Regions from separate parts of the Carnobacterium antarcticum genome, predicted to be linked through region 2. Evidence: riboswitches for the same ligand, from Rfam matches in the RefSeq annotation. Region 2 holds a riboswitch; the other holds the start of a gene.

Region 1 (16,254 bases), 610 kb from region 2:
TGGGCCTTAGCTTCTTCAAGAGGAGTCTTAGAAGAAAGATAGTTTTCAATAATTTCTTGTTGAATCGTACTGCAACTGCCATCAAAAACAGTTCCATTGCGATAAGCATAGTTTAACATAGCTGGCGTTGGTAAACCATCTTCATGTAAGCGCATTTGTAAAAATTGATCGCCTGGTTCATAAAGTAGGATGGCGATACTTGGCCTCCCGTCACGTCCACACCTGCCTACCTCTTGAAGATAAGCTTCCATGCTAGCCGGCAAATGATAGTGGATAACAAAACGAATATTTTCTTTATTGATTCCCATACCAAAAGCACTCGTCGCACAAATAATGTCAATATCATTTTGAATAAACTGTTGCTGAATTTTAATTTTATCATCCCCTTCGATATCAGAATGATAACTTTCTACTGCAAACGGCGTTTCCACTTTAAGCCAAGCCGTAACTTCATCGGCTTTTTTTTTGCTTGAAAAATAAATGATTCCTGGTTTTTTTAGCTGTTCAATTTTTTCCAGCAGTTTCTTTTCTTTATTGCGACGACACGCAACAACAGAAAAAGCAATATTAGGACGATCAACAGAGTACACTATTTGTTTGGTTTTATCTTTATCCAGCAACAGCGAATCGAGTATTTCTTGCCGGACGGTTTCTGTTGCTGTTGCTGTTAACGCCATTGTCAGCGGATAGTTCAATGTTTTTCGAATCGTTCCCAGTTCTAAATAATCTAAACGGAAATCCATCCCCCACTGTGAAATACAATGGGCTTCATCGATCGCCATCAACCCAATTTCCAACTGTTTAAACCGCTCCAATAACAAAGGCTGCTGCAGCATTTCCGGCGAAAGAAAAATGAATTTATACTGATTTAAATGATTTAAAACCCACTCTTTCTCTTTTATATCCATTAAACTATTGATAGCCGCAACTCTTTTTTCACCAAACATTTTTAATTGTTCTACTTGGTCTTGCATTAAAGATAAGAGCGGAGAAACAATCAGCACGATTCCTTTTAAGCAATAACCGGTTAGTTGGTAACAAATGGATTTGCCTGTTCCTGTCGGCAGCATCACAAGTGTGTCTTCTCCTGATAAAGCGGCTAATATGGCTTCTTCTTGGCCTTCACGAAAGGAAGTATATCCAAAATGACTCCCAAGCAATTCTTTGATTTTTTCTTGATTAGTCAATACGATGCCTCCTTTCAATCTGTGCTAAACGATACCAAAGAAAGAGAATATCTGGTCTTTTTTCCGTCAGTTCTTGATAGGTGAGATTCGGTTTTTCGCTTAACATCTGATTAAGTTCTTCTCTTATTTCTATCGGCAAAATAAGCGACAAATCAAACGATGGATCAACAATGCTTATTTCGATTACATGTTCTGAAATCGTACTGAATTTCAACCGGCGCAAATCAGCAATTTCCTCAATAGAATGGCCGTTCAATAAATACTTTTGCGTTATAGCTGCACTTTGGGTAATGCCGCTATAGTCTCTTGCCGTTTCAGAATAAATTGAAAAAAATAAAGGAACCATTTGTGGCTGTCGTTCAATCCATTCGATCAATTCAGCTAAACAATCTGTCAATATTATTTCAGCTTCAAGAGGTTCGATACCATAATGTTCAGCTAATTGTCTTCGTGTTTTTCCAATCTTTCCATGGCCGGTTAGATAAGCAACGATGATCTCAGCATTAGTTTCTGTCAGCTCATTTAATAAAAATAACCATTCTTTGCCAAATTGCTGGGCTAAAGTTTGCTTATCTTGATGATGTTGATTTAACCAATTTTTTAACCAGATTTGATTTTTCCATTCTTTTTCCAATGGCAAATAGCGTTTATTGCCATGGCGAACCTCTGATAAAACTTGGGTAACAAATAAACATTTACGCCAAAAATAGGCGTTAACAGCTCCATTTTTCAATTGATTTAAATGAACTGGATAAGTATGCTTCATAAAGTACTGTTGATAGCCTTTAGCTCCAATTTCTGTTAATTGATACCCTTCTCCTTCGGAATCTGCTGTAATCAATTCTAAACGTTCCATTTTGTTTATTAGGCGTTCAAATTGTTGTCGTTTTATTTTTGGAAACAAAGAAAAATAAGCTGTTAAACGGTATTGTTGAGCATTATACAATATCGAAGCTGTTCTTTTTCCTGTAAGTATATGGTAAATGGTAGAGGATTTTTTCGAAACATCATTTGAAAACAACGACAAACAAAAGTTTTCAAAATAAGTCAATTTCACCAAAGTAGTCTCCTCCTCTTTCTTTGTTTCATTTGATTATTGTTACTGCTTATTTTTAATGCTTCTTCTTATTCTAATATACCAAATATTTAGAAAATATAATGGGAAATACATAAATTACTTTATTTTTTATTGCATTAAACAAAAATGGGCTCGTTACGATCACGAGTCCCATTTCTTTATTTAATATACAATTTAATTTCTATTTTCCATAACTGAAATTAGAGAGCTTATTGCGAACGATCCAGGGTTTCATTTTAGCGAAAAGAATAACGAAAACACTGCTGACGATTATTCCTTTCGCCAGGTTGAAGGGTACTACACCGTAAAAAACGTATTGTTGTATCGGACCAACGCTGAAGTTTAAAACGGCAAAATAAAGCGGGATCAGCACATAAGCATTCAAGAACGATAGGATCGTCGTTAAAGAGAGGGTTCCAATCACATTAGCAAAAACGATGGTTTGCGTGTTTTCTACTTTATTGCGCATAATATAATAAATCGGCAAACAATAAGCTAACGAGGCAATCAAGCTAGCCGCATCACCAATAGGATACCCTGCATCTCCGCCAGTTTGAATATAATGAAGAACCGTCCGGATCACAGCTACCATTATTCCCCCTACAGGACCATATAAAAACATACCTAACAATACAGGAATATCACTGAAATCTATTTTCAAAAAAGAAACTCCAGGGATAATGGGAAAAGCGAAAAACATTAGGACGAAGGCGACCGCTGCAAGCATCGAAACTCCTACTAGTCTTTTTGTGTTACTATTTTGCATAAAAATCCTCCTAAAAGGATTCATCAGCTTGAGCATTTTGAGCTTACCGAAGAATACTAGTCAAAAAAATATGCCCGTCTAATTTTTCTTCAGAAAAATCAAACAGAGCATAAGAACATTAGTACATTCAAATAAGCCCCATCTTCTTTATCCAGACTTTACTGTCGGTACTGGAATTAAACCAGTTCAACCAGATAATGCTACCTAGCTCGTGGACTATACCACCGGTCGGGAATTACACCCTGCCCCTGAAGACGAATCTATTATTTTTTTAGTACATCATCTGTACTCCTAAAGTATACTAAACTTAAGAGTATTTTGCAAGAGTTTTACTTACTTTTTATACGTTTGTTTCGTTAGGATCAATATAAGGAAAACGCATGGCGAAAACTGTCTCTTCATTTGGAACACTTTTAACCTCAATAGTGCCGCCATGTTCTTCAATAATATTTTTTACGATTGATAATCCAATCCCAGTACCCGTCTGATTGGTTTTATAAACCGTTCTAGATTTATCCGCCTTATAAAAGCGATCAAAAATATAGGGAATATCTTCTTCCATTATGCCAATGCCGTTGTCTATCACTTCCATAACAACTTCATCAAAAACTTTATCTAAATGAACCCATAATTTGACTTCTCTATTTTCTCGTTCCGCCATAGCAGTATGCCGTATAGCATTGTTGATCAAATTGACAAATACTTGGTTCATCTTGTCTTCATCCATCTCGTATGTTTGCACTCCTGGATCGATTTTAAGGGTTAACCTTACATGACTGCTTCCAGCTATACGATTAAAACGCGCCATCAACTTTCTGAAAAACGGTTCTAAAATGACATCTTCACGAATCAAATCAATATGACCTGCTTCCATTCTAGATAAATCCAGCATTTCGTTGACCATTCGATTCATCCGTTTCGATTCTTCGCCGATGATACTCGCCATCTCATGTTTTTCTGCTTCTGTTTCAGCTATATCGTCTAAAATGGCCTCACTGTAACCTTGTATCATTACTAAAGGTGTTCGTAATTCATGAGAAACGTTATTGATAAAATCGACGCGCATTTTATCCAAACGCCGTTCTTTTGTTAAATCTTGCAACGATACTAGAACTCCCCGGACGTTTTCTAACCCTTCATCAAATAAAGGAACTAATGTGATTTCGAAATAAATGTCATTAAAGGTAGCATCGTAATAAACTTTTTCAGATTTTTCAATCACTTCATCTATTTGATCTGCTATCACTTCCGGCACAGCCGTTTCTTCTATCCCTTCCAACTTATACCAATTATGCAAAAACTCTTCGCCAATCGGATTAGACATCAGCAAAGTTTTATCTTGATTGTAGTATAAAATACCGGTTGAGATCGAAGTAACAATGTTTTCTAACAATTCTTTTTCTTGTCGAGTTGCCGTTCCAGTGGTTTCCAATGATTTCCGCATTTTATTCATGGCTAAAGCAAGTTGTGAGATTTCATCTTTATAATGTATTGGAGCTTGTTGTGAAAAATCATTTTTTGCATATTCAAAAGCAATGTCTCTTAATTCGTTCAAAGGCTTCCCTAAACGATTTTGCAAATAATAAAAAAGACCAATTGCTAACAATCCATAAAGAGCAAAATTAATCAGAGACCAGATATTCATTTTTTGTTGTGTTGCGTTTAAAAAAGACAAATCTCCAAACGAATACAATGTTCCCTTTTGTCCATTGAACTCGAAAGTTTTCATGCGGAAAATAAATACAGACTCTGCGTTTTTTTTATTTTCATGTTCGCTTATGATCTCAGTATCTTTTCCAGCTTTCATCGCTTTTTTTACTTTTTCATCAGCGAGTAAAATCTCTTTAGAAGAAGGCGTCAATTGTTCAGACACATTGTAAGAGGTACTGACAGGTTGACCATCTAAATAAATCGACATAAACACATGGGTATCGTGCGCTTTCAACTTATCCAAGTGATCGATTAAAAACTGAGGATCTTCTTCTAAATATGTTTCTGTCGTTTTTATTGAGGCTCTATAATCGGATAGATAATTGTTTTCAACATTTTTTTGATAGATGCTGCCGTATATCTGATTGGTCGTAATAAAGCAAAACCCTACGATAAGCATAGTGACTGCCCATACACGAAAGGTGATGTTGTTTAATTTAATCATCACTTAACCTACTTCTTTTCTTCAGGATAGGAATTAAATTTGTACCCTAATCCCCAAACAGTCACAATCATTTTTGCAGCCGCCTCAGATTGCTTGGTCAATTTTTCCCGTAATCGTTTAATATGGGTATCTACTGTTCTCAGATCTCCAAAAAATTCATATTTCCATACTTCGCGTAAGAGTTGTTCTCTACCGAAAATTTGATTTGGCGATTGGATCAAATACAATAATAAGTCATATTCTTTTGGCGTTAAATTAACCGGTTTTCCATCCGCTAAAACACGGTGTGACTGATTATCGATTTCAATATTAGGCATCACGATCAAATCGGGATTTTCTTTTTCTTCTTCTTTTTTAGTATGGGTTCTTTTCAAAACTGCCGACACTCGTAAGACAACTTCGCGTGGACTGAAAGGTTTTACAATATAATCATCTGCTCCTACTTCAAATCCTTGAATCCGGTTGATTTCTTCCCCTTTGGCCGTTAACATCATAATAGGTGTATTTTTGTGCTCGCGTAATTTTTCAGCAACTTCAATACCATCCATTTTAGGCAACATAAGATCCAATAAAATTAAATCATAATCGTTTTCTAATGCAAGGTTTAATGCATCTTCTCCATTATCTGTTTCAGTAATGATATAGTTTTCACGTTCCAAATACATCTTTAATAAACGACGTATGCGGTCTTCATCATCTACAACTAGTAGATTTAATGCTTCATTTCCCACTGATGTTACACCTCCACTTTAAACATACTGATTAATCTGTACTAGTCAAGTATACACAACTTTCTTTTTGGCATACAGCTAAACGCACTCTTACTATGTATGCTTACTTTTAAAATAGGAATAATCTGATTGATTATCCCTATTTTAAAGCAGCTTATTTTTCAGAAGAATTTTTATTTTGATTGGCTAAGTTTCGCAATTGGTTGACCTCAAAAGACTTCAGTTCGCGCCATTCTCCTGGACGCAAACCATCTAGATTCAACGTACCGTATGTTTCCCTCTTAAGTTTCTGAACAGGGTGTCCTACGGCTTTAAACATGTTTTTAACTTGACGATTCCGTCCCTCATGAATAGTCAATTCAACCATAGTCACATTTTTTGCTTTATCTGCTGATATGATTTTTGCTTTAGCAGGAGCTGTTCGTTTGCCTTCAACGACAATTCCTTTTTCTAACTTAGTTAGCGTGTGTTTCTCTACCATGCCTTCAACTTTGGCTACGTAGGTTTTATCAATATTAAATTTTGGATGCATCAACATTTGTGACAGTTCGCCATCGTTTGTCAAAATCAGTGCACCTGTTGTGTCATAATCTAAACGTCCCACTGGATAGATCCGTTGTTCGATATGAGGGAATAAATCCGTCACTACACGGCGGTCTTTATCATCGGATACAGCTGAAATGGTATTTCTAGGTTTATTTAATAAAAAATAAATAGGTTCTTCACGATCAATTGGAACTCCGTCCACTTCTACTCGGTCAGAATTACCTACTTGTACCCCTAGTTCTTTGACGACTTCTCCATTTACTTTTACACGGCCTTTAACGATCAACTCTTCTGATTTCCGTCTAGAAGCTATTCCTGCATGAGCCATTACTTTTTGCAATCTTTCCATTTTAACTACCCCTTAATGGTCATTTTTTTGTTCGCTTGGTATGTCTATAAATTGTTGATTGAACTGTTCAAAAAACAAATCGGATTCATTTTCGGCAGGTTCTTGTTCCAAGTCCGATATTTTCGGTAACTCTGAGAGTTTTTTCAAACCAAAATAATCTAGAAAATAACGCGATGTGCCATACAAAATAGCTCGTCCCGGCCCTTCGACCCGGCCTTTTTCTTCAATTAACCCTCTCAACGTCAATTTTTGTAGCGCTCCGCTTGTTTGCACTCCCCGGATCTCATCGATTTCCATCCGTGTCAACGGCTGCTTATAAGCGATAATCGCCAATGTTTCTAACGCCGCTTGAGACAAGTTGGTGGACAAAGGTGAAATCGCATAGCTCTTAATAACTTCAGCATACTCTTTTTTTGTTGCCAATTGGTATTGCTCGCCAACTTCTAACAACATTAATCCTCGTTCCGCTGAAGAATCGTACTCTTTTTGTAATTGCATCAAAAGTCGGTAAGCGTGCTGTGTTGAGCAAGATAAAATAGAAGCGATTTCTTCTAACGATAATCCTTCATCACCTGCTACAAAGAGTAATGCTTCAACCGCCGCTGCTTTATTCATGCACTCACGCTCCTATTTCTTCAGTTTTTGTACGGTATACGAAAATATCTCCGTATCTCTCTTCTTGCTGAATCCAAATATTTTTTTCCTTAATCAATTCTAAAAGTGCTAGAAAAGTCGTTACTAATTCTTTTTTTGTCGGTGCGTCAAAAAAATCAGCAAACAATACGCCTTCCGTTTTCAAGCCAGAAGGCAGTTTAGCTAAAATAAACTCCATTTTCTCGCCAATCGTCGTTTCTTCAGACATTACTTTGGTTTGAAGCGGTACTTTTTTTAATTGTTTAGTCACCATCATTTGAAAAGCAGCGACTAAATCTAATGTGCTGACTTGCATAGGCTCCATTGGGACATCCGTTTGCAAATATTCAAGATTAACGGGTGCCTTTGTATAATATTGATTCCGTTCTTCTTCTTTTGATTTTAAAACGTCCGCCACTTTTTTGTACTTCTGATACTCTAATAGTTGTTCCACTAATGCTTCTCGTGGATCTTCCCCAGCCTCATAAAGGTCAAGTTCTTCGTCTAAGAGCAATTCTTGTTTAGGCAGAAGCAGTTTGCTTTTGATAGCCATTAGCGTCGCAGCCATGACCAAATAATCCCCAGCAACATCTAATTCAAATACTTTCATGGATTGAATATAAATCAAATACTGCGAAGTCACTTCCGCAATAGGAATATCGTAAATATCAATTTCCAGATGTTGAATCAAATGCAATAATAAATCAAGTGGGCCTTCAAAAGCATCAATTTTCACATTTATTTCAGACATCGCTCAATCTTCTTTCTCTTCTTTTTCTTCAAGACCTTCTTCATTGTTGTCCTGCTTCTTAGCTTTTTCTTGTTCCCATTTTACAACTAAGGGAGCTGTTTCCAGCGTTCCAATGACCTTTTTTTGTGAAAATTGGTTATCCAAATCCTCGAAAATCTTATAACTGATGCCTTCATTTCGAAAAGAAGGATTGATAGCAATATGACGAAGCAAAATCAAGTCTTCTCCTATTTCGACGCCTACCACAGCAATCAAATCTCTTGTTTCTTCTCCTCGCCACAAATAAAGTTTACGGTTTTCTTCTTGTTGGTACCACTCCATTTCAGATTGTAATCTAGTAACTTCTTTCAAATCTGGCACAAATGAGAGCAATCCCATGGTAATCTTTTCATAATCATTCTTATAGTCGAGTAACATTGTCATCCTCCTAGAGATTTCCGAGAATCAAAAAGCAGTTTATTCACTTATTTAAATCAGTGAACGTTCTAATCTCATCAAATCTGCATAGTTCTCTCTTTCAATCGCTAAAAAGTCTACTCCGTTTTCAACAAACACCACTGGTGGTCGAGGAATGCGATTGTAATTATTAGCCATCGCATAGCCATAGGCACCGGTGCTAAAAACGGCTAGGATATCTTGTGTTTGAGCCTCAGGCAATGGCAGGTCCCAAATCAACATATCTCCAGACTCGCAACATTTTCCAGCGATGGAATACATTTTTTCCGTTTGGTCACTGACGCGATTAGCAAAAACTCCTGTATACTTGGCATTGTATAGAGCAGGACGAATGTTATCTGACATTCCGCCATCCACAGCTAAATAATTGCGCACATCAGGGATTTCTTTTTGTGAACCTGTTTGATAAAGAGTGATTCCTGCATCTCCTACCAAACTTCTCCCTGGTTCTATCCATATTTCCGGCATTTCAAGACCTAGCTCTTTCGATACCTGTTCAACTTCATCGATGATGGTATTGATATACGTCTCGATTGGCAACGGCTCATCTTCTGTTGTATAGCGAATACCAAATCCGCCTCCCACGTTTAAAACTTTCAATTTAAAATCAAATTGTTTTTTCCATTCTTTCGCTTTGTTTAAAACTTTATCGATTGCCAAATTAAAGCCTTCCGTTTCAAAAATTTGGGAACCAATATGGCTATGCAATCCCATAACATTAATAAAAGGCATTTTTCTTGTCAGTTCAATAGCCATTTCTGCCTGCCCATTAGTTAAATCAAAACCGAATTTTGAATCATTTTGTCCCGTTGAAATGTAATCGTGTGTATGAGCCTCCACTCCTGGAGTAACACGGATCAGAACATTCATCATTTGTTTGCGTATACTAGTGAATTTATTCAATTGGTTTAATTCATGGAAATTATCGACCACAAAACAACCTACCCGGTAATCTAATCCCGTAATAATTTCAGCATCAGATTTATTATTGCCATGAAAGTGAATCTTTTCGCTAGGGTAATCCGCTTTGATAGCCGTATAAAGTTCTCCACCGGAAACAACGTCAAGTGACATGTTTTCTTTTGCCATCAGTTGATAAATAGCTAAGCAGGAAAAAGCTTTACTAGCATAAGCAACTTGAGCCGCTACCCCTCTGTTTTCAAAAGCAGCTTTAAAAGCACGAGCTTTTTCTTTAATGTACAAGGTATCATAAACGTAGATTGGTGTCCCATATTTTTCTACCAAATCTAAACTGTCTACTCCTCCAATTTCCAAGTGATTTTTTTCGTTTATTTTCATTGTACCTGTTAATAATCTTTCATCCATTTGTTGTCCTCATTTCAACTTTATCCGAAAATTTGCTCTATTTACTTTAACACAAAACCCTCTTTTTCTCAACGCGGCAAAAAAGGACCCCAGCTTCATAGAGGCGGGATCCTTTTCTACATTCAAAAAGAAAATTTACAAAACAAAAACACTAAAATATTCATTGGTTTTATTGTTTTCAAAAGAATTAAAGAGCAGCTAAAATGTTTTTTATAAATGCTTTAAAGGTCGTTTTCACACGTTGTGTGGTTTCAACTACTTCTTCATGATTTAAAGCAGCTTGCATACCTGCGGCGAGATTGGTAATGCATGACACACCAATCACTCGTAATCCAGCGTGTTTAGCTACGATAACTTCAGGCACTGTAGACATACCCACAGCATCTGCTCCTAGTAAACGAGCCATTTTGATTTCAGCGGGGGTTTCATAAGTAGGGCCTGAAAAGCCAATATAGACGCCTTCTTTTAAATCCAAGTCCATTTCTCCAGCGACTTTTCTCACAGTTTCTTGATAAGCCTTGTCATATGGTTCACTCATATCCGTAAAACGCACACCCATCGCCTCATCGTTTGGTCCGATAAGAGGGTTTACTCCTGTATAATTGATTTGATCAGTGATCATCATTAATTCGCCTTGAGTAAAGCTGGTATTGATACCACCTGCGGCGTTGGTCACAATCAAAGAATGAACACCTAATTCTTTCATCACTCTAACGGGAAAAGTGACCTCTTGCAAAGTATAGCCTTCATAGTAATGGAAACGGCCTTGCATCGCAAGGACCTGTTTACCCCCTAGCACACCGTAAACTAATTGTCCGGCGTGCCCAGCAACTGTCGAAACGGGAAAATGAGGAATATCGCCGTATGAAATAATAACAGGATTTTCAATTTCATCTCCCAATTCTCCTAAACCTGATCCAAGAATCAAACCGATTTCGAGATCTTTTACCCCTTGTTGTTTAATAAAACTAGCTGCTGCTGTAATTTTTTCTTGTAAAGATACTGTCATGATTGATCTCCTTTTAACGTTTTTTTATTAGTTTAGCTGGCTTAAGAAACTTTTCCCAAAACCGGTGCTTTCTACTCCGAAATTATCCGCAATGGTTGCCCCAATGTCAGCAAAGTGCCCTTGAGATAATTCACCACGATCTTTCATTGATGGCGAGTATGCTAACAATGGAACATATTCACGAGTATGATCTGTTCCTGGGGCGATTGGATCGTTACCATGGTCAGCAGTAATCAAAAGCAAATCATCTTCTTTTAATTGCCCAACGATTTCTTCAAGACGTACATCGAAATCATCAATCGCTTTTCCATATCCAACGACGTCGCGACGATGTCCGAATAAAGCATCAAAATCGACTAGATTCAAAAAGCTTAGTCCTTCAAAATCTTGCGTCATCACTTTTAAAAGTTGATCGACACCATCCATATTGCTGGTCGTCCGAACGGCTTCTGTTATCCCTTCACCATTGTAAATATCATTGATCTTACCAATGGCAATCACATCTTTTCCAGCCTCGCTCAAATGATTCAAAACTGTTTTTCCGAATGGATTCAATGCGTAATCATGACGCCCACTTGTTCTGGTAAAGTTGCCAGGTTCGCCAACAAACGGACGAGCAATAATGCGGCCAATCATATAAGGATCATCTTTAGTGATATCGCGTACGTATTGACAAATTTTGTAAAGTTCTTCTAATGGAATGACTTTTTCATGAGCTGCAATCTGTAAAACAGGATCAGCCGAAGTATAAACAATCAAATCACCGGTCTTCATTTGGTGTTCACCATATTCATCAATAATAGCTGTACCGCTCGCTGGCTTGTTTGCGACGACTTTGCGCCCTGAAAAGTCTTCGATTTTTTTTAATAATTCAGCTGGAAAACCTTCAGGGAACACACGAAAAGGCGTTTGAATGTTTAATCCCATGATTTCCCAATGTCCCGTCATGGTATCTTTCCCAACAGATACTTCCTCTAATTTTGTATAATAACCTACACTATCCGGAACGTTACGGACACCTTTTAAAGGACGGATATTGCCTAAACCTAGTTCTTCCAAGTGTGGAATGTTTAAGCCAGCTTCTTGGGCGATGTGCCCTAATGTGTCGCTGCCTATATCATTAAATTGAGCAGCATCTGGCGCTTCTCCAATTCCTACTGAATCCATGACAATTAAATGTACTCTTTTATAAGACATATTCGTTTGTCCTCCTCTTTCTTGGTTTCTATCTCTCTTATTATAGTAAATAAACCGCTTAAATGCGAGAGAAAAACCAAACTCTCATTTAATTTCAAGCTCGTGGGTGATACGTTTTATAAACGGTCGACATCCGATGAGTCGTAATATGTGTATAGATTTGTGTTGTCGAAATATCTGAATGTCCTAATAACTCTTGGACAGTACGTAAATCAGCGCCGTTTTCTAGTAAATGCGTAGCAAATGAATGTCGCAATGTATGAGGAGTTACTTCTTTTTCAATGCCAGCTTTTTTCACAAGCCCTTTTAAATTTTTCCATACCCCTTGCCTGCTCAACTTACGTCCATGATGGTTTAAAAAGACATAAAGTGAACGTTTATCTGGCCGTTCCAGCCGATTTCGACTATGTTTTAAATACTTTTCGATCCATTCTATGGCTAAATCGCCTAATGGAATAATACGTTCTTTATCGCCTTTCCCAATGGTTTGAATCAAACCTAGTGAAAGATGTAAATCATCCAATTTTAATTCCGTTAGTTCAGAAACGCGCAGTCCTGTAGCGTACATCACCTCAAGCATAGCCCGATCCCTAATTCCCAACGTTTCACTGGTATTAGGTGTTTCAATGAGGATCTCTACTTCTTTGGTAGAAAGAACTTTTGGCAATGTCTGGGCTTTTTTAGGCGTATCAATGTGTAACATCGGATCAGTAGTTGAAATTTTTTCTTGTCTTAAAAATTGATGGAATTGTCTTAAACTGGAAACCATTCTAATGACTGTACCTGCTGCTTTTTCTTCTTCTTTTAACCGTTGTAAAAAAGACAAAACCGTATACCGATCCACCGCATCCCAATGGTTGATATGATTTTCTTTTAGAAAGAGCAAATACTGTTTCAAATCACGCTGATAGCTTTCTACTGTATTTTTTGAAAGTCCGCGTTCAATTGTCAAAAAGCGGATATATTCCGTTAAACTCTCTTCCATTTCCACTTCCATCCAAAACATCCTTTCAATAGTTAAAAAGAGAGCACCAAACATGTCTGTTATCCGCTCTCTTACTCTTTATTTAATGTTATTGTATGCCTTTCTTTTCTTGATCTTGGCACTTCTTGCAAATGCCATGAAACGTTAATCGGTGATCTTTGACAAGAAATTGAAAACGTGACTCGACGATCGCTTCAATCTCTTCTAATAAATCTTCATGGACTTCTTCTATGTCACCACATTGAGTGCACAGCAAATGATGATGAAAATGTTTTGCTCCATCTTTTTTTAAATCATACCGCGCTAAACCATCATCAAAACTAACTTTATTTACTATTTCTAATTCGGTCAACATTTCTAACGTGCGGTAGACCGTTGCCAGACCGATATCAGGATTCACTTTTTTGACCAGCAAATATATTTCTTCTGCACTCATATGTTCCGATTCTTTTTCTAGTAGAACTTTCATGGTTGCTTCTCTTTGAGAAGTTAGTTTATAACCCGCATCGTGCAACGATTCTTTTATTTTTAATAGAGATGTTTCAATTGGTTTCATTTGGATTGCCCTCATTTAACTGATGCTGTCTTATCTGTTGTTTATTCTTCTGTTTCAGTGTTAAAATCGACCAGTTTTGTTTCGCCATTTTCTTGAGTAATCTTTCTTTGTTTCATCAAATTTCCAAGTGCGCGCTTAAATTGAGCTTTGCTGATACCGAAGCGTTCTCTGATTTCATCTGGGTCGCTTTTATCAGTATAAGGAAAACTCCCTGTATGTGTACGTTCTAAAATAGCAAGCAACATCCCAGCATCATCACTAATAGCTTCATGCGCTCTCGGCATCAAAGAAACGTTTAGAATGCCATCGTTTCTAACACCGATCACACGTCCAGATACTACTTCGCCAAGTCGGGGTTCATCTTTTCGTTCAGAAGGGTGAATAAAACCTAAATAGTTATCCTCTGTTAAGATATAAGTGCCCACTAATTTCAATCGGTAAGCAGTCCCTGTGATGTTTTGGTTATTTAGTTCTTCAGCGCCTTTACGAGACATAGATTCAAATACAGATTCAGGTGCTTGCTCGCCCCACATACGGTCTTTTTCATCTACACGAATCGTTATCAATAAACGATCTCCTTTTTTAGGCCAAAGGTGTTTAAGTGTCGGCAATTCATCCAGCGACACAACCAATTCTTTGTCCGGCAAACCGATATCCATAAAGACTCCTAAATCTTTGCGCGTATCAATCACTGTCGCCCAAGAATAATTTCCCATACGAACTTCCGGAATTTCTTGAGTCATCATCGTATCTTTATTCATCGCTACATAAGCAAAACCTTCAACAGTATCGCCTAATTGGTAAGTTGTTTCTCCATTTTTTAATAATTTATACGTAACCCCGTCTTTTTGAATAAAATAAGCTTTTTCATTTATATCTGTAACCAAACCTGTAATAACATTTCCTAACGATTGATTCATTATATTTTGTCCTCCATCTAACACCAATGTATTTTTCTTAGATTTATCTTAGTCTATTTTATTTTTCTCTTTCATTTTATAGCAAAAAACTTAGGAATGAAAGGTTGAAACTTTACTTTTCAACATCCACGTCTATCTAGTTTACCATAATTGTATTATGTCATCTATGGTCTACAAAAAAAGCTCCCCTCTCAGAGAAACAAGCTTTCTGATGGGGGAGCACCTTTTGTAAAATTATCTTAAGTTTTAACTGATTAGATGGCTGTTGTTGCTCCACGGTAAACAATTCCACGACGAGAATCAACTGTAATTAATTCATCTGGATTAACCAATGAAGTAGCATTTTCTGCTCCTACAATCACTGGAATGCCCATAGCAATACCGATAACGGCTGCATGGCTTGTTAAACCACCATTTTCAACAACTAAAGCTGCAGATTTTTCAATTGCTGGTAAGTAGTCTTTATCGGTTGTTTTCACAACTAAAATACTACCTTCAACAGCTTTTGCATTTGCTTCTTCAGCAGAAGCCGCTACAACAGCTTTACCAATAACTGATTCAGTACCAATTCCTTGTCCGCTAACTAACTTCGAACCAATCAATTGGATTTTCATTAAGTTAGTTGTTCCACGTTCGCCAACCGGTACACCAGCTGTGATAATAATCAGGTCGCCTTCTTTAGCAAAGCCGCCTTCTTGAGCGATAGTGGTAGCTAAGTTAAACATATCATCAGTCGATGACGGTTTTTTAGAAACTGTTGGATAAACGCCCCATGAAAGTGCTAATCCGCGCATTTGACGTTCTGAGAACGTTACTGCCACGATATTTGCTTTTGGACGGTATTTAGAGATCATACGAGCAGTGTGGCCAGATTCTGTAGCCGCTACAATAGTATGAATATCTAAGTTACGTGCTGTATGGCCAACTGATTGTCCAATAGCTTCAGTCATATCTGTTTCACTGTAAGCTTTCAACGCGAAAGCGTCTTGATTTATCAGTGCTTCTTCGGTGCGGATAGCAATACGTGCCATTGTTTGAACAGCTTCTACAGGATAGTCTCCCGCTGCTGTTTCGCCAGAAAGCATGATTGCATCGCTGCCGTCAAAAATAGCATTCGCAACGTCACTAGCTTCTGCACGTGTTGGGCGCGGGTTTTCTTGCATTGAATCCAACATTTGAGTAGCTGTAATAACAGGTTTGCCTAAAGCATTACTTTTTTGGATCAACGCTTTTTGAACGATAGGAACTTCCTCAGTTGGAATTTCCACACCTAAATCTCCACGAGCTACCATAACACCGTCAGCAATCTTCAAGATTTCATCAATGTTATCAACACCTTCTTGGTTCTCGATCTTAGCAATAATTTGAACATGCGTCATATCTTTTTCTTCTAAGATTTCAGTGATTTCTAAAACATCACTTGGACGACGAACAAAACTTGCTGCAATATAGTCAACATCGTTTTCTAAACCAAAACGAATATCAGCAGCATCTTTATCTGTAATTCCTGGTAAGTTTACAGATACGCCAGGTACGTTAACACCTTTTTTATTTTTTAGTACTCCACCATTCTTAGCTACAGTAACCAATTCACGATTTTCGTGATCAA
Region 2 (16,254 bases):
CTTTTCAGAAAAGATAAACGCCATTTAGGAGATCTATTAGCAGGGACTCAAGTAGTTCCATTAAATGACTAAATTAATAGGAGACACATAAGTGAAAAATATGAAGAGAAAGGCTCAAAACATGTCGTCTAAAAAGGAAAAATAAAATTAAAAAATAGTTTGTTGTAGATTCCAGCATAGTAAGGATAAGAAAGACTGGTTTACTTATGTAAGCAGCTAACTATTTTATAACTTGATACCTAATAATAAGAGCTCTATGATAAAATGATATCATGAAATAAAAAGAAAGAAGTGAAACAGTTGAAGAAAATTAATGTTGTAGGCGCTGTTTTGGTAGAAAATGGTAAAATTTTGTGTGCGCAACGAGGAGAAGGCAAGTCGCTAGCATATTTATGGGAATTTCCAGGAGGAAAAATTGAAGTTGGGGAGACACCACAAGAAGCATTGATTCGTGAACTACAAGAAGAATTAATGATTGAAGTGGAAGTACAATCTGAAAAATTTGAAGAAACGAGTTACCAATATGATTTTGGTGTAGTGAATTTAACAACCTTCATTTGTCTGCTAAAAAAAGGAACGCCGCAGTTAACGGAACACATTGCAGTACAATGGCTAAAACCAGCAGAATTAAATAAAGTACAGTGGGCACCAGCAGATATACCAGCAGTTAAAAAGTTAATGGAAATGAACGCAATATTATGACAGATATTTTAGAGCGTTCTTTAAAAAAAGCTTTTATGGATCAAAAAATTGAAGGTTCTTTATATGATCCTCAAGTTATTATCAATGATACGAAAACCAAGCAATACATGCTTAATGTGTTACAAAATGAATTGGACACATGTGAAGAATTCTTTTTTTCTGTGGCCTTCTTAACTCAAGCTGGTCTAGCAGCATTAAAAACACAATTAGCAGATTTACATATTCAAGGGATTAAAGGGAAAATTTTAACTTCTATTTATTTAGCTTTTAATCAGCCGGCTGTTTTTGAAGATTTATTGAAAATACCGAACATAGAAGTACGAATTTCGAAAAAAGAAGGGTTTCATTCTAAAGGTTATCTATTTAAGCAAAAAGGGTATCGTTCTTTTATCATTGGAAGTTCCAATTTAACCATGAGCGCTTTAAAGATTAATTATGAATGGAATGTTCGTCTGACTTCTTATGAGCATGGGCAAATGTTTCAAGACCTTCAGCTGCACATGGAACAAGAGTGGCAAGAAGCTCAGTTGCTAACTCAGGAATGGATTAGCAACTATCAAAAGACTTATCAACCAATGACTTATACTAAAAAAATAAAAAATATTCAAGAACAGTCATTGACTGATGAAGGAATACCCTACATTCTACCGAATAAAATGCAGAAATCGGCATTAAATAACCTAAAAGAATTAAGAGAAACGGGTGCCGAAAAAGGATTAGTTATTTCTGCTACTGGGACAGGGAAAACTTATTTATCGGCTTTTGATGTTTTACAAGCTCAACCAAAACGAGTTTTATTTGTAGTCCATCGAGAGCAAATATTAAATAAGGCAAAGAGTGATTATCAAAAAATTCTTGGTGGGAAGAATGAAGATTATGGTATTCTTTCAGGAACTAAAAAAGAAATACAGGCAAATTATCTTTTCGCAACAATCCAAACTATTTCAAAAGAACCTATCATGCAGCAGTTTGCTAAAGATCATTTTGATTATATCTTGATCGATGAAGTCCATAAAGCTGGAGCTCAATCTTATCATCGAATACTTGACTATTTTCATCCGAAATTTTTATTAGGAATGACAGCAACTCCAGAACGAACAGATGGATTCAATATTTTTGAATTATTTGATTACAATATTGCCTATGAAATCCGTCTTCAAGAAGCACTAGAAGAAGAGATGCTCAGTCCATTTCATTATTTTGGTGTTACCGACTATGAAAAAAATGGAGAACTGATTTCTGAAGCCACAGATTTAAAATACTTGGTTGAAGAAGAGCGGGTCACGTATTTGCTAGAAAAACTTGATTATTATGGTTGCTCTGGAAACATACCTAAAGGATTAGTTTTTTGTAGCCGCAAACAAGAAGCCGAAGCTTTATCTCTATTGTTCATCAAGAAAGGACATCCTAGTTCTTACTTGTCTGGGGATCATTCGCTTGAGGAACGAGAAAAACAAATTGAGCGGCTAGAAAAAGGCGAGATTGAATATATTTTTACGGTGGATATATTTAATGAAGGGATCGATATTCCAAAGATCAATCAAGTAGTGATGCTTCGAAATACAGAATCGAGTATCATTTTCATACAACAATTGGGACGTGGCTTAAGAAAAGACTCCTCAAAAGAATATGTTACAGTTATTGATTTTATTGGGAACTATAAAAATAATTATATGATTCCAATGGCTTTGTCTGGTGATACGTCTAGAGATAAAAATAATTTACGCAAAGATACGTTTGATACAAACTTTATTTCAGGAGTTTCTTCTGTAAACTTTGAAAAAATAGCAAAACAACAAATTTTTTCATCGATCAATAGAGTAGCTATGGATAGCATGAGTGAACTGAAAAAATCTTTTGAGCTGCTTTCTAATCGTCTTGGACGAGTACCTTATCTCAAAGACTTTCAAGAACAACAAACATTGGAACCTGTTTTGATAGCCAATAAGAAAGCGAGTTATTATGACTTTTTAGTAAGCATAAAACAGAATGAAGGGGTCATCTCTGAAACAGAAAACCGCTTTTTAACGATTGCTTCACGAGAGCTTTTACCCGGAATGCGGAAACAAGAACTAATTTTATTGCAAAAAATGATGAGCGAGCCTAAAAAAAGCCTGTCATTGGAAGAAATTTTGCGACTATTTGAGCAGCAGACAATTCCAACAGATAATGAAACGCTAAACTCTGTTTTAAATACCTTGAATTTGACCTTTTATACGGGTGCTATAGCTTCCACCTATAAAGGACAATCTTTTATTGAAAGAATAGGAAATCAAGTCAGTTTATCCCCATTATTTAAAGAAGCGCTAAACAATGACTATTTTATCAACTTAATGGAGGATATTCTCTTAACCGGACAATTGAAATCAGTCAATTATTCTTCTAAAGAACCATTGACACGTTATCAAAAATACAAAAGAAAAGACGTTTTACGTCTATTAAACTGGGACCAACAAATGGTAGATCAAAACGTTGGTGGATATACAGCGAGCAAAGGTGAGTTTGTTATTTTTGTAACGCTAAAAAAAGGTGATAATTTTTCTGGTGCGCAAATGGCTTACGAAGATGAATTACTAGATTATTCGACAATGAAGTGGTTCACAAAAGCTCCAAGAACGATGAAATCTCCTGAAGTGCAAAAATTAATGCACCCTGAAGAATGGACTATACGAGTATTCGCTAAGAAATCAGATAATGAAGGAACAGAATTTTATTATCTAGGTGAAGTAATACCTGTAAAAGATTCTATCATCGAGTTAGAAAAACCCATCCAAGATGGTGGGAAGAAAAAGGTAGTTGAAATGTTTTTGAAGTTTTTAACACCTATTGATGTGAGTCTATATCAGTATTTAGAAGCTGGGCAAGAATAATATCTGGATTAATGAAGATAGAAATTAATCTCTCAAAATATACCTTTAAAAATACACTTCATTACGAAGTGTATTTTTTGTATAATTTCTCCTGGGCAACGTTGATTAAATCATAGATAAGCAAATATAGGGTATCGGATATGAATTATGTTTTATGTAAATCAAAAACAGCCCCAATTATTAGCAGGAGCTGTTTTTAATCTATTACTTTTCTTGAGGTTCTTCAGAAACAGATGAGTTATTAACATCCTTTTTTGTATGGAGCATAAACAAAACTTGTCTAGCTATAGGTTGTGCAATTAGAGCTTCTACTGCAAATGAAATGGCGAAGTTACGAGGCCACTTGTGGAAAAATAATTGAATGGGTTCTAACGAAATATCACGTTGTCCTATCCATGATCCGATAACGGTCATAAAAATAGACATTAATAAGACGTTGCATAAGATGTTGATAGTGATTTGTGAGCGAAAGCTGTCGTTTTTATCTACGATGCTAGCTGACAACTTGTCTGCAGGTGCGTGCACCAACAAGACTAAAATAACCACCGCGATCCAAATAATGGGCAGTATCGCCAATGTTTGTTTCCAAGTTTCCATAGTAAAGCCAATCTCAAAAGCCGTAATCAATGGTGCAATAATAGTGACTGAAAGAATGGAAACAATCCCCATAAATAGGGTGAATTCTTTCTTTGATCTAGGCAAACGTATAAAAAAGTCCAACTGAATTCCTCCATTTTTACGCAAAAAAAAACAGCAAACCCCAAGGAGGTTTGCTGATCAATTATACGCAATTTATTTTTTTGTTTATTTGTAAGTTAATCCTGTCATAAAACAAAAAATATTTCTAAGTGTTTTTTAAAATTATTCTTAATACTAAATAATACACTAAAAACAGAAGATGATTGAGAAAAGACAGTATCCGATACACTAATTAGTGTATCGGATACTGTCTTTTCTATTTGTTTTAAATCCCATTAATACAAGACTCTTAAGCGATACACTATAGTTGGCACGAAAATTGCTTTATATTAGGTGACGGCAAATAATAGGCATTTGAGAAGGAAGGGATTGTGTGGGTATATCACTATCCGCTAAGTAAGAATTAATAATTGGGTAATCGACAGACAAGAAATTACAGTGTGGATCAACCAATTAGATACACTGCGGATGACGGTTAAATGGAAAATTACAAATAAATTAATTAGGAGGTAGAAATATGGTAGGAATTATACTGGCAAGCCATGGCGAATTTGCTGAAGGTATCTTGCAATCCGGCGCAATGATTTTTGGAGAACAAGAAAACGTTAAAGCTATTACTTTAATGCCAAGCGAAGGCCCAGAAGATGTGAAAGCAAAAATGACAGATGCAATTTCTTCTTTTGATGATCAAGATGAAGTATTGTTCTTAGTAGATTTGTGGGGAGGTACTCCGTTCAATCAAGCGAACAGTTTGTATGAAGAACACAAAGACAAATGGGCGATCGTTGCTGGTTTGAATTTGCCAATGGTGATTGAAGCTTATGCATCACGTTTATCAATGGAATCAGCTCAAGAAATTGCTGCACATATCATAGATACGGCAAAAGAAGGTATTCGAATCAAACCTGAAGAGTTAGAGCCTAAAGGACAAGCATCTGCGGCACTTTCTGAAGATGGACAACCTAAAAAACCGCTTGCTCCAAATACAGTAGTTGGGGATGGGCAAATCAAATTTGCTTTAGTACGTGTGGACTCTCGTTTACTGCATGGACAGGTAGCAACAGCATGGACGAAATCGACACTGCCAAACCGCATTATCGTCGTTTCAGATGCAGTAGCTAAAGATGATCTTCGTAAGAGGTTGATCGAACAAGCGACACCACCTGGAGTTAAGGCGAATGTTATTCCAGTCGATAAGATGATTGAAATTTCTAAGGATCCTCGCTTCGGCAATACGAAAGCGTTATTATTATTTGAAGGTCCAGAAGATGTCTTAAGAGCGATTGAAGGCGGCGTAGATATTAAAGAAGTTAACGTTGGTTCATTAGCCCATTCAGTCGGAAAAGTAGTGGTTAGCAATGTGCTTTCTATGGGACAAAATGATGTAGCAGCTTTTGAAAAAATGAAAGAAAAAGGCATCAAATTTGATGTACGTAAAGTACCAAATGATAATCGCGGCAATATGGATGATATCCTTAAAAAGGCAAAAACTGAATTAGCACGCGCAAAATGAAAAAAATAAAGTAAATAGGAGGGCTATTATGTCTGTTATATCAATTATTTTAGTAATACTTGTTGCTTTTCTAGCTGGGATGGAAGGAATCTTAGATGAATTTCAATTCCATCAACCATTAGTGGCATGTACATTAATCGGCTTAGTAACCGGTAATTTGACAGCAGGTATCGTTCTTGGCGGTACACTTCAAATGATCGCGCTTGGTTGGGCAAATATCGGAGCAGCGGTAGCGCCAGATGCTGCATTAGCATCAGTTGCATCAGCAATTATTTTAGTATTAGGTGGACAAGGTATTGCCGGTGTTCCATCAGCAATCGCAATTGCGGTTCCACTTGCAGTAGCAGGACTTTTCTTAACAATGGTTGTTCGTACACTTGCTGTACCTATCGTACACTTGATGGATAAAGCAGCTGAAGAAGGTAATTTTAGAAGAATCGAACTATTGCATCTATCTGCAGTAGCTATGCAAGGGGTTCGTATTGCAATTCCTGCAGGAGCACTTTTATTCATCCCGGCACAAACCGTTCAATCATTCTTAGAATCAATGCCAGCATGGTTAACAGATGGTATGGCTATTGGTGGCGGAATGGTCGTTGCGGTTGGTTATGCATTAGTTATCAACATGATGGCAACAAAAGAAGTATGGCCATTCTTCATTATTGGTTTCGTAGTAGCTGCAATTTCTCAATTGACCCTTATCGCTCTTGGAGCTTTGGGTGTAGCTTTAGCCCTTATTTACTTGAACCTTTCTAAAATGGGAGGCTCTTCTAATGGTGGCGGAGGAAGCAACTCTGGCGACCCGCTTGGCGATATCTTGAACGATTATTAATCCTGAAGGAGGAGAAGAGAAATGGCAGAAAAAATTCAATTAACAAAAAAAGATCGCTTAGCCGTTGCATGGCGTTCTACGTTTATCCAAGGTTCTTGGAACTATGAACGGATGCAAAATGGTGGTTGGGCTTACTCAATGATTCCAGCAATCAAAAAATTATACACATCAAAAGAAGATCGTGCAGCAGCATTAAAACGGCACTTGGAATTCTTTAATACTCACCCGTATATTGCTTCCCCAATTTTAGGAGTTACTTTAGCACTTGAAGAAGAACGTGCAAATGGTTCTCCAGTTGATGATGTAGCGATTCAAGGGGTTAAAGTTGGGATGATGGGTCCTTTAGCTGGTGTTGGTGACCCAGTCTTCTGGTTTACTGTACGTCCGATGTTAGGTGCTTTAGGAGCATCACTAGCAATGGGTGGAAATATCCTTGGACCAATTATTTTCTTCGTAGCTTGGAACTTGATTCGTTGGGGCTTTATGTGGTATACGCAAGAATTTGGTTATAAAGCCGGTTCTAAAATCACTGATGACCTTTCAGGAGGCTTGTTGCAAGATATCACAAAAGGTGCCTCCATTCTGGGAATGTTCGTACTGGCCGCGCTGGTACAGCGATGGGTATCGATCAGTTTCCTACCCGTTGTCTCCAGAGTTCAGTTAGACGAAGGAGCCTATATTGAATGGGATAAACTTCCTAATGGTGGTGAAGGTATTCGTCAAGCCTTTGAACAAGTAAACTCAGGATTGGCGCTTTCACCAACGAAAGTAACGACCTTACAAAATAACTTAGATGAATTAATTCCAGGTTTGGCTGCATTGCTTTTAACATTAGGGTGTATGTGGCTGCTTAAGAAAAATGTTAGCCCAATCGTTATTATCCTAGGCTTATTCGTAGTTGGAATAGGCGGACATGTAATCGGACTATTATAATCAAAGGTGTAAAAAAATCCGTTTGAAATGTCTGAACCAATAATAGTTCACACAATAAAAAGTGGCTGGGGTTTATCACCTCAGCCGCTTTTTGTATTGGCTTAATCGCTTCAAGCAACGTATAATGAATGAAACAAGTTAAATGAAATGGAGCGGATAGAATGGTTGAATCAATTAATACAAAGGTAGATTTGGTAATAGATGCCACCGCTTTTACGGGACTAACGGATTATGGGAAAATCATGATCGGTGATAAAGGCTTTGAATTTTATCATTCTCGTGATAAACGTAAATTTATTCAAATTCCGTGGGAGGAAGTAGAACAAGTCATTGCCTCTGTAATGTTTAAGGGGAAATGGATTCCGCGTTATGCAATTGAAACGAAGAAGTCAGGAACGTTTACCTTTTCTTCTAAGAAGCCGAAGAAAGTTCTTCGAGCTATACGGGAATATGTAGAGCCTGACCATATGGTACAATCTCTAAGTTTCTTTGATGTCCTGAAACGTGCCTTTAAGTCGATAGGGAAAAAGAAACCAAAAACGAGTAAAAAGAAGTAAGGGAGTACTAGTTTAACTATTGCTTCTTGAGTGATACAAAAAAGCCTAGAACTATTGAGTTCTAAGCTTTTTTGTATCAAAATAATTGTAGATTTAAGTGTGCATATCGTCTCCTAAAGTTAGTGTTTATCCAAGTTAGAAAATTCCCCAGGTTCTTCTTATCAATTAGGGGAGCTTTATTCAGCTTTGACTTCAAAGGTTTCTGTGTAGCCATCTTCATCTCGAATAGTAAAATAGAGGGTATCATCTTTTTCAGGAAACGGATCATAAAGAGATAATGTGAATTCACCAGTGTCATTTGATCCAGTCGAAGCCAGTCCGCTTTGATTTTTTCCGCCAATAGCAATGTGAGCATTAGGCACGGTTTTTCCATAAAAGTCTGTTGAGTCACCATTTCCTCCAGGCTCGCCTTTGTCTTTACCGATTGCAGGAAATTCTGTTTGGTCATGCATACGATCAATCGCTTTTTGAGCTTCTTCGGAGATTTCTTGTACTTGTTTTTCTACAGTGACAATGAACCCATTCATAGGAATAAAGAACGTAATGTGCTGACCAGCCTCAGGATATTCTTCAAATTGTGTTTGAAAATAAGTAGAATTGCTGCCGCTGCCTTTTGGTGTGGATAACGTATAGAATCTATCATTCATCTGGTATGCAAGACCTCTTGCATATCCACCAAAGGGGCTATTGTAAATAAGTGTGGTTGGATAAATAACATTTAATTCTAAAGATTCAGAAAGGTCACTTTTTACGCTTTTTGGTGCATTATGAGCTTCAATCACTTCCATGCCATTTTCAGCAGCGTGAATAGGCAAATGAAAAACATCTTCTCGATGAGTTCCTGGAACAGCTATCGTTAAAAGAATTTCATCATGTGATTCGAGATCCCACTCATCAAAGACAACTGTAAAATAGCCTTCTTCATTCACTTCTAAATCTATTCTATCGTCGGAATACCCTTCATCTCCCTCAAATTGCATGAAAGCATTATTGTCTGGGTGGATTCGGCCGTTATAGATAAAGGTGTTTTGGTGAATGCCTCTCAATTCAATATTTTCTAAAGCGCGTTTTTCAACAAGTTCAGGATTTTCAGCTAATGAACGCACGTATTCATGCATTTCTTTTTCATCAAGTTCATTTTCTGTTTGTGAATCACTCTCACTCATACCATTTGCAGCTTCATCATTGTTTTTTTCGTGTTCTGTCGTATCTTCATTTTGTAGGCTTTGGTTAGGCTGACTAGATTGTGTCGAGTCTTCTATTACTTCTTTTTCACTATTATTATCTTCATTGTTTCCACAGCCAAATAATAAAAGCGCAGATGTACTAAGAAACATTATTTTTGCTGTAAGGCTATTTTTCATGAGGAATCCTTCCTTTCGAATAGGTGTAACTTAATCCTAACAAGAATAGTTCTGGGTATAAATTGAAAGGGCTTAGAAAAATACTTGTTCAGCAGTAAATTAATAGAGTAAGAGCTGTTCCGGAGATCAGCTGAAGCAGAAGTCCCTGTATAACAGCAAGCAAATTGTGATGAAGAAACTAGTGGAAATGATAGAATTAAAGAATGAAGAGTAAGTTCTTAATTGGAGTTGAAATTGTTTCGTTTGAAGAATGGAGGAGGAAAGATGAATTTCAATAGAACTTTTGGAAAGAAAAAGAAAAGCTTGTTAGTAGGACTGGCTGTAGGGTTAAGCATAAGTTTAGTTGGTTGTTCAGGAGAGGATACCAATCTAAAAGAAAGCACTAATAGTTACGATTCAGAAGAACAAGTAACTACTTCCGAAAAAATAGAAGTAGCGGAAAGTGCCAATTCTATTGACGAAGAAACAAAAGTGAGTGAAAAAGAGGATAAAATTACTGAAAATGATCAGCCGATAGATGTAGTTAAAAAATATTCTTCTGAAGAGGCTAGTACAAAAACAGCAACTTTTTTAGAATGGACTGCACCCAGAGCTGAGACAGGTAATATGGCCGTATCTGATTTCTTTTTTAACCATGGTGCCGCTGGCAAAGGCGATTGGTATGCGTTAACAGAAGATGGAGAAATTCAGGTCCAAGAAACAATTCCTGACGAAAATTTGCCAGGGTATGATGCTTTCGACATCCATGCTCTCGGAGGAGTAGTATTTTATACGTCACTGTCAGGTATCACAGGGTATGATGAAACCCCGGAAACACAGGCCACGGCAGTTGGGTTCCATGAAATCGCAGACCCTGATTTTTCTATGCACAAATATTTATTAGGGGATAACGGGGTAGTGTATGAATTAATTGGAACAGTGGAAGAGATAGGGAGTTTTAGCGCGGGCTATGATGAATATGCTGATGATGGATTAACTAAGCCTGGGGCAGAAGCAGTTGAAAATTTTGTGTTTAAGGTCTCAGAAGATAAAGCGGCACAAGAAGAATGGGTGCGCATATTGACAGAACAGCAGCAAATAAACTAAAATCGAAAAACCACTTAATAGTTCTGTATTTTCATCTGCTAATCAAGAGAATGCTGTTAGGAGAGAGAATCTGCTGGTTTATTTAAAGCAAATGGATAAAATCAAACCTAAACTGATACTTGTTGGAGAAGCACCAGGGTATAGAGGTAGCCGACTTACCGGAGTTCCTTTTACCAGTGAACATTTGCTGATGAATAACGTGAAGGGGTTAGAACTATTTGGCAAGGAAAACGGTTATAAACTGCCTTCGGAAAAAGACAAGCTGTTAAAAGAAGCAACGGCTACCATTATATGGAATACACTTTTAGAACAGGATATTGTCTCATTAGGATGGAATGCTTTTCCTTTTCACCCTCATAAAAAAGACAACGGCAAAAGCAATCGGATGCCAACAAAGAAAGAACTTTTGATGGGAGAAATGTTTCTTATTCAAATGATTGAAATGTTTCAGATTGAAAAGGTTGTTGCGGTAGGCAATAAAGCGGAAGAAAGCCTTCATCAGCTGGGAATAGAGTGTCTGAAAGTAAGACATCCTGCTCAAGGCGGAAAAAATGCATTTGTTCAAGGAATAAAGCGAATCAAATAAGAATGAACTAACGAATACAACAGTTGAATAATCTTGAATAGGAAGAGTGTCTTCTATCGTGTTGTAGGAATAATTTAGTTGTTCTAGGAATCAGTATTTATAATCGATATAATAAGAGCAACTATTTTTTTAGAGGAGTGATTTATATGACGAATGAACAAAAAGATAGACCGACAACGCAGTATCTTTTACCACATGGCTGGACAATTAATTTGTCTGACAAAGCTGACTTGCTTCAAAATAACGATGGTAAAGTTGCAATCATTCTTAAGTCAAAAAACTTTGGAGATGTCTCGCCTGTTGTATTTGATGTATTGGAGAACAGTATTCATGTGCAGTCCTTGCCGCATTTCGCAGAACGAGTATCTTTCACATTAGATAAAGAAATTGAATTGGTGTTTAATTCTTTTGTTTACGAACAAGGATAAATAAAGCTCACTGTTTATTTTTAAGAAGTTCAGTTTTAGAAAAGAAAAGTAACAAAAAAGGCTCATTTGACGAGCTTTTTTGTTACTACTCTTCTTTCTTGCTGTAAATTTCATAAGCAAAATATCCGCCTAATAAGCCGATTCCAGCTCCTAAACTAAGTGTAGATAATAAAGAAATGGGAAAAAATGAGCTTGAAATCATACCAATAATACAACCAAGAAGCATGCCTAGTGGTATCAAACTATTTAGTAAATCTTGAGCGCCTTTGGTTTTTTTCTTACCCAAGGTACCATGATCGTGCTTTTGTTTAAGTTTTGTAACTACAAATATCCCGATTACCCCTACTATTATCATAGGGAGTAAAATAAGTGCAATTTCTATTACTGAGCTCATACTCAAATCTCCTTCATTTTTTAATCTGAATTGATTCTACCATACTTAATTAATACAGCTAACCAACTGCTTCAAAAAATTAAATCACTATTGACATTAGTTTTGTTTCACTATACTCTTACAGTACAAAAGTAAATAAGTCTTCAGGGCAGGGTGCAAGTCCCTACCGGTGGTAAAGCCCACGAGCCGCAAGGCAGATTCGGTTAGATTCCGAAGCCGACAGTATAGTCTGGATAAAGCGAAGACAAACTAATTGCTGAACAATGAAGATGATTGAAGTCTTATTTGAGATGGATGGAAATCGTGAGTTTATGATGCAGCTATTAAACCGTCTTATTTAACGATAAGCCAAGCCCTGGATGTAAATCTTGGGCTTTTTTGTATAGTGTTTGAAAAATTAAATAGTCTTCAGGGCAGGGCGAAAGTCCCTACCGGTGGTAAAGCCCACGAGCCGCGAGGCAGATTCGGTTAGATTCCGAAGCCGACAGTTATAGTCTGGATAAAAGAAGACATCAGTTTTAAAGAACAAAAGCAACCGTGTACATAGTATGCGGATTTATTTGTGGTGTCTTTATAAACAAAAATGACGAAAGCCCTGAGAAGAAATTCTTAGGGCTTTTTATTTGGGAAGGGGTGAGAGGATTGGATGAAGAATATATGCAGCTTGCATTGAATTTAGCCAAGAAAGGCAAAGGATGGACGTCGCCGAATCCTTTAGTGGGTGCTGTGGTTGTTAAAGATGGAAGAGTGATTGGTCAGGGATATCATGAAACATACGGGCAGCCTCATGCGGAAGTAAATGCGGTTGCATCAGCAAAAGAAGATGTGGCAGGAGCAACGTTGTATGTCACGCTAGAGCCTTGTTCGCATTTGGGAAGAACGCCTCCTTGCTCAGACTTGTTGATAGAGAAAAAGATTCAACGAGTCGTGGTTGGGACGTTCGATCCGAATCCATTAGTGGCTGGAAAAGGGATTGAAAGGATTCGTAATGCTGGAGTTGAAGTGGACGTAGGTGTCTTGGAAAAAGAATGCCAACTATTGAATGAAGTGTTTATGAAATACATTATCACTAAAGAACCTTTTGTTGTGATGAAAACGGCGATGTCACTAGACGGAAAAATAGCGACAGTGACGGGTGAATCTCAATGGATCTCTGGAGAAGCTTCCAGGCAGCAGGTACATAATTTGCGTCATGAATTGTCTGGGATCATGGTCGGGGTCGAAACGGTTATCAGAGACGATCCGAAGCTAACTGCCAGAGGGCCAAATAGCAAAAATCCCATTAGAATTGTGGTGGATAGTCAGCTCAGAATTCCGCTGGCGTCAACGGTATTGACTCAGCAGGATACAGCTAAAACAATCGTAGCGGCTACTGAAAGAGCCGATAGCGAAAGAGTAAAAACGTTAAAGCAAATGGGCGTTGAAGTCATTGTGACTAAAGAGAAGTCTGGGAGAGTTGATTTGCGGGAATTAATGAAAACACTAGGTGCCATGGGAATCGACAGTGTTTTGCTGGAAGGCGGTGCGGCATTGAATTTTTCAGCCTTGGAAGAAGGCATTGTGGATAAAATGCAGGTTTATATTGCGCCAAAAATCATCGGAGGAAAGCATGCTAAAACAGCTGTTGAAGGGGCAGGCGTTGCAGATTTGAAAGAGGCTTTTCAACTGAATCGGATGACAGCTGGGATGGTTGGAGAGGATCTAGTTGTAGAAGGCTATCTGGATAAATAAAGAGAAGCAATCGATTGGAGGAAGTCTCATGTTTACTGGAATTATTGAAGAAGTGGGAACCGTTAAGTCGATCCAAAGCGGAAAAAGTTCTTCAGTTCTCAGAATAAAAGGGCAAAAAGTAGTGCAAGGAACGCGTATTGGGGACAGTATCGCAACAAACGGTATTTGTTTGACTGTGACGAAGATAGAAAACGATTCTTTTGAAGCAGATGTTATGTCTGAATCATTAAAAAGGACGAATATCGGAACATTGATTCCCGGAAGTTTCGTCAATCTAGAACGGGCACTGAGTTTGGAAACTCGGCTTGGCGGACATATCGTTAGCGGCCACATCGATGGAACTGGACAGATCAGCGAATTTAAACGCGACGATAATGCTGTTTGGCTCACAATTGAAACTGATCCTGGGATATTACGGTACATTATTGAAAAAGGCTCCATTGCTATTGATGGTGTAAGTTTGACTGTCGCGGCGGTGGATGATCAATCTTTTCAAGTTTCTATTATCCCACATACAGGAGAGGAAACGGTGTTGCTGTGTAAGCAACCGGGGGATACTGTAAACCTGGAATGCGACATGATTGGAAAGTATGTCGAGAAATTATTAGGACTGAATTCGAAAAAACAACCTCAAGAGAGCAGTCGAATAACGCAAGATTATTTGCAGGAAAACGGGTTCTTTTAGAACAGATAGGAGCAAACCATGTTTAATACAATTGAAGAATTATTGGCTGATTTAAAGGCTGGAAAAAATATCTTATTGGTGGATGATGAAGATCGAGAAAATGAAGGGGATGTTATCTGCGCTGCTGAATTTGCGACGGCAGAAAATGTGAATTTTATGGCTGCCTATGCTAAAGGCTTGATTTGTATGCCAATGACTAAAACATATACGAAGAAGTTAGCCTTGCCGCAAATGAGTTTGGACAATACAGACAATCACGAAACAGCGTTTACCGTTTCAGTGGACCACGTAGCGACTACAACGGGGATTTCAGCGGGAGAACGGTCATTGACAGCTATGCAATTAGTTTCGGATGATGCGAAACCGGAAGATTTTAGAAGACCAGGGCATATGTTCCCGTTAGAAGCGGTGGAAGGAGGCGTGTTAACTCGAAATGGACATACTGAAGCTACGGTTGACTTGATGCGATTGGCAGGCTTGCAGCCAGTGGGATTGTGCTGTGAAATCATGAAAGAAGACGGAACGATGGCAAGAAGAGATGATTTGCTATCGTTGGCCAAAGAGCATGGATTGAAGATCGGGACAATTGCAGATTTGATTGACTACCGGAAAGCCAAAGAAGCGGTTATTTTTCGCCAATCCAAAGCGCAATTGCCTACCAAATATGGAGAGTTCGACATTTACGCATATGAACACGCTATTACCGGGGAACATCATGTGGCTTTGGTTATGGGAGAGGTCAGTGACGGAGAACCAGTATTGTGCCGGATTCATTCAGAATGCTTGACCGGGGATGTATTCGGTTCTAAAAAATGCGATTGCGGTCAGCAGTTGGACGCGGCAATGAAACATATTGCAAACGAAGGTCGTGGTGTTTTGGTGTATATGCGGCAAGAAGGGCGCGGGATCGGCTTGGTCAATAAAATAAGAGCTTATGCATTGCAAGATCAAGGACACGATACGATTGAAGCCAATTTGATGCTGGGATTCCCAATAGATTTGCGAGAGTATTATGAGTGCAAACAAATTTTTGATGATTTAGGCATCTATCAACTACGTTTGATGACCAATAATCCGCTGAAAGTTGAAAGCATGGAGAAATACGGTTTGGACATCGTAGAAAGAATTTCACTTCAAATGGATGCTTATGCAGAGGATGAAGCTTATTTAAAGATCAAACAAGAAAAAATGAAGCACTTTTTGAACTATTAAGAAAAGGCATCAAGAGCTGCTAAAAATAACTTAAATGGAGGAATTCAAATGAACGTATTCGAAGGAAACTTAATTGCAAAAGGTTTAAAAGTAGGGATCGTGGTTGCACGGTTTAATGAATTTATCGGGTCAAAATTATTGAGCGGTGCAGTGGACGGGTTGAGCAGACATGGTATGTCAGAGGAAGAAATCACTGTTGCGTGGGTACCGGGAGCTTATGAAATCCCGTTAGTAGCCCAAAAAATGGCAGCATCAGGAGATTACGATGCTGTTATCACGTTAGGTGCAGTCATAAAGGGTTCTACCTCACATTATGATTATGTATGTGCAGAAGTTTCGAAAGGAGTAGCTGCAGCTGCAATGAATACAGGAGTACCTGTTATTTTTGGTGTTTTGACGACTGACAATATCGAACAAGCTATTGAACGTGCCGGTACTAAAGCTGGAAATAAAGGGTATGACTCAGCCGTTTCTGCAATTGAAATGGCTAATCTGTTGAAAGGTATGTAAAGACTGAGAAGTGAACAGTCAAAATCGCCCCCTTACTTGAAGAAAATAGTTATTCTAATGTGCTAAAAAATTAAGTCGCTCATCTAAAAGTTTGCTGCTGCAGCAAAATCTTAGATGAGCGTTTAGTGTTATGGGATTTATTGTGTAACGGG

The links. A riboswitch is a leader RNA that binds a small molecule or an ion and turns the genes downstream of it on or off. The one in region 2 is predicted to bind FMN.
Region 1: linked by a shared signal. The riboswitch ahead of NY10_RS01755 (ECF transporter S component) and the one ahead of ribD (bifunctional diaminohydroxyphosphoribosylaminopyrimidine deaminase/5-amino-6-(5-phosphoribosylamino)uracil reductase RibD) in region 2 are both predicted to bind FMN.

Annotation. Positions count from the first base shown of each region.
Region 1 is NZ_CP010796.1:322,977-339,230, reverse strand. It holds gene NY10_RS01765 (RecQ family ATP-dependent DNA helicase) at 1-1,187, opposite strand, end outside; gene NY10_RS01760 (YpbB family protein) at 1,180-2,244, opposite strand; gene NY10_RS01755 (ECF transporter S component) at 2,447-3,031, opposite strand; FMN riboswitch at 3,168-3,291, opposite strand; gene NY10_RS01750 (sensor histidine kinase) at 3,372-5,186, opposite strand; gene NY10_RS01745 (response regulator transcription factor) at 5,195-5,917, opposite strand; gene NY10_RS01740 (pseudouridine synthase) at 6,072-6,812, opposite strand; gene scpB (SMC-Scp complex subunit ScpB) at 6,825-7,427, opposite strand; gene NY10_RS01730 (segregation/condensation protein A) at 7,432-8,196, opposite strand; gene NY10_RS01725 (N-acetyltransferase) at 8,200-8,613, opposite strand; gene lysA (diaminopimelate decarboxylase) at 8,665-9,978, opposite strand; gene NY10_RS01715 (purine-nucleoside phosphorylase) at 10,166-10,987, opposite strand; gene deoB (phosphopentomutase) at 11,015-12,184, opposite strand; gene xerD (site-specific tyrosine recombinase XerD) at 12,279-13,169, opposite strand; gene fur (ferric iron uptake transcriptional regulator) at 13,258-13,725, opposite strand; gene NY10_RS01695 (CvfB family protein) at 13,767-14,645, opposite strand; gene pyk (pyruvate kinase) at 14,900-16,254, opposite strand, start outside.
Region 2 is NZ_CP010796.1:2,321,852-2,338,105, forward strand. It holds gene NY10_RS10950 (RDD family protein) at 1-72, shown strand, start outside; gene NY10_RS10955 ((deoxy)nucleoside triphosphate pyrophosphohydrolase) at 301-702, shown strand; gene NY10_RS10960 (DEAD/DEAH box helicase) at 699-3,572, shown strand; gene NY10_RS10965 (DUF2798 domain-containing protein) at 3,777-4,292, opposite strand; gene NY10_RS10970 (mannose/fructose/sorbose PTS transporter subunit IIA) at 4,789-5,784, shown strand; gene NY10_RS10975 (PTS mannose/fructose/sorbose transporter subunit IIC) at 5,813-6,616, shown strand; gene NY10_RS10980 (PTS system mannose/fructose/sorbose family transporter subunit IID) at 6,638-7,549, shown strand; gene NY10_RS10985 (DUF956 family protein) at 7,711-8,106, shown strand; gene NY10_RS10990 (hypothetical protein) at 8,283-9,470, opposite strand; gene NY10_RS10995 (hypothetical protein) at 9,735-10,556, shown strand; gene NY10_RS11000 (uracil-DNA glycosylase) at 10,648-11,142, shown strand; gene NY10_RS11005 (hypothetical protein) at 11,289-11,570, shown strand; gene NY10_RS11010 (hypothetical protein) at 11,656-11,964, opposite strand; FMN riboswitch at 12,100-12,214, shown strand; FMN riboswitch at 12,365-12,479, shown strand; gene ribD (bifunctional diaminohydroxyphosphoribosylaminopyrimidine deaminase/5-amino-6-(5-phosphoribosylamino)uracil reductase RibD) at 12,622-13,695, shown strand; gene NY10_RS11020 (riboflavin synthase) at 13,724-14,380, shown strand; gene NY10_RS11025 (bifunctional 3,4-dihydroxy-2-butanone-4-phosphate synthase/GTP cyclohydrolase II) at 14,399-15,592, shown strand; gene ribH (6,7-dimethyl-8-ribityllumazine synthase) at 15,641-16,102, shown strand.